DNA from 3 places in the Halobacillus sp. ACCC02827 genome. Region 2 is predicted to be linked to each of the others. Evidence: predicted binding sites of a transcription regulator. Region 2 holds the regulator's gene; each other region holds the start of a gene.
What was found. The regulator Rex, encoded in region 2, represses fermentation and respiration genes when NADH is low (regulators of the CRP and FNR family bind a similar motif). The targets are predictions, from matches to a motif close to TTGTGAAATATTTCACAA.
Positions count from the first base shown of each region.

Region 1: qoxA (cytochrome aa3 quinol oxidase subunit II) is a predicted target of Rex. The motif match lies at 1,358-1,375, and genes of this name have one in related genera.
Region 3: cydD (thiol reductant ABC exporter subunit CydD) is a predicted target of Rex. The motif match lies at 1,558-1,575, and genes of this name have one in related genera.

Region 1 covers NZ_CP128168.1:1,296,862-1,300,125, forward strand. Annotated here, with positions in the region: gene zupT (zinc transporter ZupT) at 1-542, shown strand, start outside; gene QRD89_RS06895 (YgjP-like metallopeptidase domain-containing protein) at 596-1,195, opposite strand; gene qoxA (cytochrome aa3 quinol oxidase subunit II) at 1,496-2,440, shown strand; gene qoxB (cytochrome aa3 quinol oxidase subunit I) at 2,459-3,264, shown strand, end outside.
Region 2 covers NZ_CP128168.1:403,981-407,244, reverse strand. Annotated here, with positions in the region: gene QRD89_RS02250 (MDR family MFS transporter) at 1-160, opposite strand, end outside; gene QRD89_RS02245 (SDR family oxidoreductase) at 346-1,167, shown strand; gene QRD89_RS02240 (redox-sensing transcriptional repressor Rex) at 1,207-1,857, opposite strand; gene moaC (cyclic pyranopterin monophosphate synthase MoaC) at 1,876-2,361, opposite strand; gene QRD89_RS02230 (ABC-F family ATP-binding cassette domain-containing protein) at 2,529-3,264, shown strand, end outside.
Region 3 covers NZ_CP128168.1:198,469-201,732, reverse strand. Annotated here, with positions in the region: gene cydD (thiol reductant ABC exporter subunit CydD) at 1-1,528, opposite strand, end outside; gene cudC (choline uptake/conversion transcriptional regulator CudC) at 2,008-2,562, shown strand; gene QRD89_RS01165 (high affinity choline transporter 1) at 2,722-3,264, shown strand, end outside.

The sequences.
Region 1 (3,264 bases), 890 kb from region 2:
TTGACCGCTTGATTCCGAAAGCCGGAAATCCGCACGAAGTGAAGAAAGTCGAAGATATGAAGAGCGGCGGTGCTTCCGCTGTCCATGACCCGGCTCTTCTGAAGATGGGGACCTTCACGGCACTTGCTATAGCGATTCACAACTTTCCGGAAGGGATTGCCACGTTCACAGCTGCGCTCAATGATCCGACGCTTGGGATTGCGATTGCCGCAGCCATAGCGATCCACAACATCCCGGAGGGGATCGCTGTATCCGTACCGGTGTACTTTGCTACAGGAGATAAGAAGAAGGCGTTCAAGCTTTCCTTCTTGAGCGGGTTATCTGAGCCGCTTGGTGCTATTCTCGCCTTTCTGATTCTCATGCCGTTTCTGAATGATGTCATGTTCGGAGTGTTGTTCGCCGGTGTTGCCGGAATCATGGTCTTCATTTCCCTTGATGAACTGCTTCCGGCTTCGAGACGGTACGGGGAAGCACACTTATCCATTTACGGTGTCGTAGCCGGTATGGCTGTGATGGCGCTCAGCTTATTGCTATTCATCTGAATTTTACTCATCGAAAAAACCCTTCCACTATATAGGTGGAAGGGTTTTTTATGTCAGTATGCTTTTTCTTCGATCAGGTCCTGGATTGTCCGGGCGGTCGTTTCTTTCGGGCGATGGACGAGCCGCCAGTTCAATTGAATGCCGTCCTTATGCTTACGTCCCAAACGGATGTGGTCCTCTTCGATGGATACAGAGGTTTCCTCTGCAAGGGAGGCGAGCTTATCGGCAGCCTTTTGTTTAAACCATGCCTTTGTCTGCTCCCGCCAGGCTTCCTGACGCTTCTCTTCGTTCCACTCCTGTGGGAAATGGAAGGCGAACCCTCCTTTACGAAAGGCGAAGGAAGCCTCGGTCGAGTCTGTTTCCGGATGAATCTTCAGCTTATAGGAGCGGCCAAGGTAAGGAATCCGCTGTTCCTTTTCCTTAAAATCGATCGTATCCAAGATGTATAAGTCTTCATGGGTGCCGCACCAACGATCGATGATCCAGCCGGCTTTCTTCTCGACGAATGCGCGGACCCGTGTTTCTTCTTTATTAGAAGAAGCCGTCACCTGTACACCGTTCAAATCGTCCATATAAATTTTGATAAACGGGACATCCGGTTTTTTATGTAGGTCATAGTGTATTTCTTTGTCATCATATACGATGGTCTGCATTAGTATTCTCTCCTTTATTCTATTAACCAGTTTAATGGAGACGGAAGATTCCGTCAAAAGTCCAAGATTGAGATAAAAGTGTTACAAATTTATTAATAAATGGAAGTAAATAGCATGTAAACGCTTGATTGTAACAAAAAGTTAACAAAGATGCGCCTGTTAATGTGAAATATTTGTGAAAGGGAGGTGAAATTCTACAAAATCTGATATAATCATTCAAGCCCTAGTAGTATGGATGAGAGTCATAGATGTCTCATTCTTGTACTTATAAATAATAGTCTGATAGGAGGGTTAAAACAAATGAAAGCTAAACATCTGCGTTCTAGATGGCTAGGACTACTTCCACTAAGCCTGGTATTGTTCCTGAGCGGCTGTGGGCAAATGACTGTGCTTAACCCGAAAGGTCCAGTGGCGGAAAGCCAGAAAGATCTAATCGTATATTCCTTATGGTTCATGCTTGGAATTGTCGTGGTTGTTTTTGCACTATTTGCGTATATGGTCATCAAGTACCGCGATCGTCCTGGTCGAGGCGATAAGGACTATGCTCCGAACCTTCACGGTAACACAGCTATTGAAGTTGTTTGGACAGTTATTCCGATCATTATCGTTACATTACTATCGATCCCGACGGTCACTACATTGTTCGACCTGGAGAAACCTCCAGAACCTGCTGCAGGAGAAGAGGCGAAAGAACCTCTGGTCGTTTATGCGACAGCGGCGGATTGGAAATGGTTCTTCAGTTATCCGGAACAGGACATTGAAACAGTGAACTACTTACACATTCCGACGGATCGTCCGATCGAATTCCGATTGACATCCGCAGACTCCATGTCCGCACTTTGGATCCCGGCACTCGGTGGTCAGAAGTACAACATGGCAGGAATGATGACGAAGCTTTATCTTCAGGCAGATGAAGAAGGGGTCTACGATGGACGTAACTCCAACTTCAACGGAGAAGGTTTCGCAGCACAGACGTTCAAAGTTCATGCGGAAAGCGAAGAGAACTTTAACAGCTGGGTCAGCGATATCCAGAACGAGTCTCCGGAACTTACACAGGATCAATACAATGATTTGGTCAAACCTGGTCTGACAGACAAATCATCTTATTCCTCTACGCACTTGGAATTTGTTGATCACGGTACACATGAAGGAGCGTCTTACGTCGTTGACAGATACTTCGATCTTTATGGAGAGAAGCTTCACTTAGGTAACGACGAGGTTGAAACACAAGAAACATTCGATTAAGAAAGCAGGTGAGAGGACATGCACATTACTGATATATTAGTCACCGGCGAACCGCTTATTTACGGCGCTATGGTGTCGATTGCACTCGTTTCGATCGCAATCGTCTTCGTATTGACGTATTTCAAGAAATGGGGCTGGCTTTGGCGTGAATGGTTGACTACCGTCGACCATAAGAAAATCGGAATCATGTACATCCTGGCTGCACTGCTCATGTTATTCCGTGGTGGTGTCGACGCCTTAATGATGAGGATCCAGCTTGCTTTTCCAGGTCTTGGATTCCTAGATTCCCAACACTATAATGAAATCTTTACGACACACGGTACGATCATGATCATCTTCATGGCGATGCCGTTCCTTATCGGTTTGATGAACATTATCGTTCCATTGCAAATCGGAGCACGTGACTTCGCGTTCCCTTATTTGAACGCTGTCAGCTTCTGGTCGTTTGCATTCGGAGCTATTCTATTCAACATTTCCTTCGTCATCGGGGGATCACCGGACGCTGGTTGGACAAGTTACACACCGCTTGCAGGTGCGGCAATGAGTCCAGGACCAGGTCAGAACTTCTACTTGATGGGCTTACAGCTCTCGGGTATCGGTACATTGGGTACCGGAATCAACTTGATGGTAACCATCCTTAAGATGCGTGCCCCTGGTATGAAACTGTTCCACATGCCGATCTTCACATGGTCGACATTGGTTACTTGTTTCATCATCGTGTTCGCATTCCCGATCCTTACTGTAGCGCTTGCGCTATTGACGATCGACCGTATCTTCGGTGCTCAGTTCTTCACACTGACCGGAGAAGGACTGCCGATGATGTG
Region 2 (3,264 bases):
TGAAGATCGTCAAAATCCACCCAACAGAGATGGCATTGGAATCGAATATTTCTATAAAACGTGGCAGAATCGGATTCAGCATGCTGTTGTTCAGAATGACGGTGAAGGTTCCGAACAGGACAGACACGACGACGAGCCACTTATTAGGTAATCGTTTCATCGTACCTTACCTCCTTAATTACCTAGTTACTATACCACCATCCTGCAACTCTAATCGCCGCTCGACCGATTTACGAGAGCGGAATCTTTTTTTCTTTGTAATCGCTTCCCTTCTCCCGCCTATGTTTATAACGTTTTTCAAGGTGGGTATAACAAAGAAGAATCACACAAGGAGGCGAACCATTTATGGGACGTTTAGATAACAAAGTAGCTGTCGTGACCGGTTCTGCGACAGGAATCGGAGCGGCAACCGTGAAATTATTCGCAAAGGAAGGCGCGACGGTGGTCTGTGCCGACATCAATGTCGATGCCGTGAAGAAAACGGTGGATGAAATTCATAACGAAGGCGGCGAGGCGGAGACGTACACGCTCGACGTATCGAAAGAGGACAGCGTTTCGGCATTTGCTGATTACCTGAAGAAGACATATGGCAACATCGATGTCCTGTTCAACAACGCAGGGATCGACGAAGAAGGCGGCAAAGTGCACGAATATCCGGTCGATCTCTTCGACCGGATCATCGCCGTCGATCTGCGCGGAACGTTCCTGACGAGCAAATACCTGCTTCCATTAATGATGGATAACGGCGGATCGATCATCAACACATCTTCCATGTCCGGAAGAGCTGCCGACCTCGACCGCTCCGGCTATAACGCGGCGAAAGGCGGAATCACGAACTTCACCCGTGCGATGGCGATCGACTACGCCCGTGACGGCATCCGCGTCAACTCCATCGCTCCCGGTACGATTGAGACACCGCTTGTAGACGGCCTTGCCGGTTCGAAGGAAGATAAGGAAGGACAGGAATTCCGCGATGCCAACAAGTGGATCACTCCACTCGGCCGACTCGGAAGCCCGGACGAAATCGCATCCGTCGCCCTTTTCCTCGCCAGTGACGACAGCTCCTATGTAACCGGAGAGGACATCACGGTCGACGGCGGCATCATGGCCTACACGTGGCCGGGTAAAATGCTGATCGATAAGAAATGGAAAGAAGAAACCGAATAAGAATAACAAAAAAAGATGCCGGAGCCGGCATCTTTTTTTTCAATCCTCTATTTTTCCATCCAACGGATAATGCTTCAAAAAGTAGACGAGCGCTTGAAGCTCAATCGCAAGATCGATATGATGCACCCTCACATCAGACGGCACGTTGATCCGAGCCGGCGTGAAGTTCAGGATACCCGATATTCCGCCCTCGACGAGACGGTCGGTGATCGCCTGCGCCTCTGAGGCAGGAACCGTCAGAATCGCGACCTTCAAATCGCCGATCTTCTTCTCCAGATCATCGATGTGATGGACCTCCACCCCGCCGACTTCACTCCCGATCCGATTCTCACTCGCATCGAAGGCAATCTCGATCTTTGTATTATTGTTCTTCGTGAAATTGTAATTAAGGAAAGCCGTTCCCAGGTTCCCGACACCAATCAGCGCGACACGTGTCGTCTCGTCCTGATCCAGCGTCTTCCGAAAGAAGGAAAGCAGGTACTCGACATTGTAACCATAACCTTTCTTCCCGAGGGCTCCGAAATAGGAGAAATCACGGCGGATGGTTGCGGAATCGACTTTAACTGCCTCACTCAATTCTTTCGATGACACCCGCAGTTTCCCCTGGCTGTGCAGGTTGTTCAGGAAACGGTAATATAACGGAAGCCGCTTCGCTGTCGCCTGAGGGATTTTCGCTTGTTCTATATCCATTGTCGTCTCTCTGCTCCTTTACTCGTCATTTCTTCGGTAATCTCCGTTCTTCCCTCCGGTTTTCTCTGCAAGGTAAGTCGGACCGATGACCATGCCTTTATCTACTGCTTTACACATATCATAAACCGTCAATGCTGTGGCAGAAGCGGCCGTTAGCGCTTCCATTTCTACCCCGGTGCTTCCCTTCGTCTTCACGGAAACCTCGATCAGCAGCTTTTTCGTTTCCCCTGTTTCCCAATCGAAGGATACATCGATTCCCTTCAAGGAAAGCGGATGACACATCGGAATCCAATCCGACGTTTTCTTCGCTGCCATGATTCCGGCGACTTGGGCGACCGCGAGCACGTCCCCTTTGGCCATTGTCTGGTTGGTAATTTTCTCGTATATTTCTTTCTTCACTTCCACACTCGTTCTCGCAACAGCCGTCCGGACCGTATCGTTTTTCTCTGATATATCGACCATCCGTGCCCGGCCCTGCTCATTAAAATGACTGAATTCCGCCATCTCCAACTACCCCTTTTATGTGATTGGTCATGCCGCAGGCGGCAACACTAGTTTCATTTTAACAAAAAATCACAGGGAAGTCGTTAAAGTTTTCACAATCTCGCGAGGGCTTCTGTTGCTAGCAGGCTCACCGATGATATACACTTGATTTATCGAGGTGAAACGACATGATTCTCATGCAGTTGAATCAATTGGAAAAGCGTTTCGGCGCTGAATTGATTTTATCTAATATTAAACTGGAAGTACAAAAGAACGACCGGATCGCCATTGTCGGCAGAAACGGTGCAGGAAAGTCGACCCTGCTGAAGATGATGGCCGGCGAGATGAGCTATGATGAAGGAAACATCTTCATGCCGAAGGAAACGACGCTCGGATATCTCGCTCAAAACACAGGCCTGCAGTCCGACGAGACGATCTGGAATGAAATGGAGAAAGTCTTCCTCCATCTGAAGGACTTAGAGAAAGAGCTGCGCGCGATGGAAGCGAACATGGCAGACCCTGACCTGATCTCGGATCAGGAACGCTACCAGCAGTTATTGACCGATTATGACCGCAAGCAGGAATACTTCAAGAACGCAGGCGGATACCAATACGAAGCGGATATCCGCTCGGTACTGAACGGGCTGAATTTCCAGCATTTCAACTGGGATACACCGATCACGTCCTTAAGCGGCGGCCAGAAGACGAGGCTGGCACTCGGGAAGCTGCTGTTGAAGAAGCCGGACGTGCTTATTCTCGATGAGCCGACCAACCACCTGGACATCGATACGATCTCCTGGCTCGAAGGGTACCTGCAGGGCTACCAGGGTGCGGTCGTCATCGTTTCCCACGACCGCTACTTCCTCGATAAGATCGTCAACACGGTCTACGAGATCGCCTTCCAATCCTCTAAGAAGTATCACG
Region 3 (3,264 bases), 210 kb from region 2:
GAAGAACCCGTTCCGTCTTTAGGTCAAGGCCGGTTGTCGGTTCATCAAACAAGATGATCGATGGTTTCTTCAGAAAAGCCCGTGCGATTGCCAGCCTCTGTTTTTCCCCGCCGGAAAGGCCGCGCCCTCCCTCTCCAACAGGAGTGTCATACCCTTGATCCAGCGATTCAATTAAATCTGATATACCGGCCTTACGCGCCGCTTCCCTGATCTCTTCCATCGAGTGACGACCGTTGTCACCGATTGCGATATTCTCTGCCATTGTCCCGGAGAATAGATACGGATTCTGGGAAATGTAACTGACACGTCTAAACCAATCTTCCTCATGATAAGAAAATAATGATTTTCCATTTACAATAATTTCGCCCTTCTGAGGTTTTACGAGACCCGCAAACATATGGAGAGCGGTCGTCTTTCCTGCGCCACTCTTTCCCACAATCGCCAATTGCGTTCCTGACGGTAATTTTAAGTTAAGGTCCTGGAGAGAGAACCCTTCCCCGTATTGAAAAGAGACCTCTTTGAACTCTATAAGCGGAGGAGCATCAGTGACCAGCCTTTCTTCTCCCCAGTTCAAGTCCTCTTCCTCTTTCTCCAGTTCCGCAGCCAGTTGATTGGCGGCACCGGCACTCCCTCTCCCTGTATGGAACGCGCTGCCGAAATCTTTTAATGTTAAGTAAAACTCCGGAGCAAGTATAAGAATGAAGAAACTGGAGAAGAAGGATATTTGTTCATAAACGACCAATCGAATTGCAATTTCCAATGCAATCAGTCCAATGCTTAACATAGAAATAAATTCGAGCATCAAAGAGGATACAAACGCCACCTTCAATACTTCCATCGTGGCATCCCGAAAACCGTGACTGCTTGTTTCAATTTCCTTCACCTGCTGTTTGGAACGTCCAAACAATTTAAGCGTTGTAAGACCCTGCAGTGTATCGAGGAATTTCCCGGAGAAGGCAGACAGCTTCTCCATTTGTTCTTCCGATTTCTTCTTTGTCATCACGCCGATAATCGCCATAAATAATGGAATAAACGGTGCGGTAATGATCATGATCAATCCAGAATATAAATGTTCCGCAAATACAACAATCAAGATCATAAAAGGAATAATCATCGTCTGAATCATTTGTGGCAGATAACTACTATAATAACCGTCGATTTCATCTACGGAATCCATAAGGACACTTACTTTACGCCCGGATTGACCTTCCATTGCGGACTGCAGCGGATTCCTGGTGAACTTAGACAGCACCTGCCTGCGAAAATATCGTTTCGAATCTGCTGCCATTTTCACTCCAATTCTTCCGTTCCACCATGTGAAGAATGTGCGTCCTGCCAACACCAGTAATAAGCCCGCAAGAAGCGGCACAATCTCCCCGAAGCTTTCGTTACCGAGAAAGATCCGGTCGACAATCGCTACGAAGAAATAGGATTGACCAATAATGGTTGCCCCGATCAGGAAGGAGGTTACAATCAATGCCCATAGCACACCTTTATTACGAAAAGCTACACGGCTTAGTTGCTTCATAGCTGTTCATTAGCTCCTTATATGCATTTTTGTGAAAAACTTCACATTATCTACATTATAATTCATATCTTTGACGGTTTCTAAAGAAAAGGCGCCGGATTTTGTGACAATTCTGTATCATCGTCCCCTTTTCCAAACACTGTCATACCTTTCTTTTCCCTTTACGAATAAAAGGGGGAATGGGAGGTCATTCTACAGGAAGTATTTATCTTTTTTTATGATTTTTCATGCTTTTTTCGACTATTCCCTATTTTTTTCGACATTATCAGCTAATTTTTTGCAAATTTTCAACATTAACATGTTTATAATTTGCTGTCAAAGGAAAAATAAAAATGAATCTTGTATAACCTATGGGATAGCAAGGCTCAGTACATATTCAAAAAAGATTAAATTTTGACAAGCAGATTATATTCGTTAAGATAAGTTTGTAAAGAAAAAATTTAATGAACTTTACTGCATGCGTGGCGAGGAGGTTTTTAATGACCAAGAATCATGAAGATGACTCCAGAGACGTCATCGAGAATGCCAAAGCCTTAGTCATCGACTCCATAGCAGAAACGATGGATTTGTATGGCGTGACGCGGAGTGCCGGAACCCTTTATGGAACGATGTACTTCGAAAAGGACATGACCCTCGATGAAATGCGTGAGAAACTCGGAATGAGTAAGCCGAGCATGAGCACAGGAGTGAAGAAGCTCCAAAGCTACAGCATCGTCAAGCAGACATTCCGAAAAGGAACACGCCGTCAGACATTTGTCGCAGAAAAAGATTTCTTCAACTTCTTCTCCAATTTCTTCTCAAGAAAATGGATCAGAGAAGCTAAGATCAATATGGATGCCGTAAAAAAGGCACAAGCTGAACTGGAAATGATCATGAATTCTACGGATATTGATGAGGACACCAGATTTGAAGCAGAGCGGATCCACCGTCAGTTGGAAGGATCCAAGCCTTATTATAAATGGCTGTTGAAGTTAGTCGATTCCATAGAAAGTGGAGAGATTTTCGAGTACATCCCTATTGATTCTGAAGAATAATTGTTTCTATGCGCCTCTCAAAAATAACAGAACATGTTATTTCAGGGGAGACGTATGCGCGCTGTGATTTGCAGAAAATTCAAAAAACTACAAGGAGTGATATCATTGCAACCGTCAAATCAATCGAAGTCCTTCTTGGCTAAGAACGGACCGGCTATTTTGCTTGCAACACTGTTAGGTATATTTGTCCTCTACATCGCCTTCACAAATGAAAACATCCAATGGGGCGGATTCATCGCCATGATTGCCTTTTATGCCCTCGTTTACTACATCGGTGCTATCTTCGCTACTAAAAAATCCGGATCTCTCGAAGACATGATGGTCGCTGACCGCAGCATGCCGCTCGGCGTCGCCATGTTTACAATGGCCGCTACCTGGGTCGGTGGTGGTTACATCAACGGGACGGCGGAATCCACTTATGCCGACGGAATCGTATGGGCCCAGGCGCCTTGGGGCTATGCACTAAGTTTGATCATTGGTGGTATCTTCTATGCCCGTAAGATGCGCCGTTATGAATTCATGACCATCCTCGATCCACTTGAACAACGTTTTGGTAAGAAAATGGCAGGTGTTCTGTACCTACCTGCGCTCCTTGGTGAGATGTTCTGGAGTGCCGCTATCCTGACAGCACTTGGTACAACGTTTGGAACCATTCTGAATATCGACTTCACTACCTCCATCATTCTTTCCGGTATCATCGCT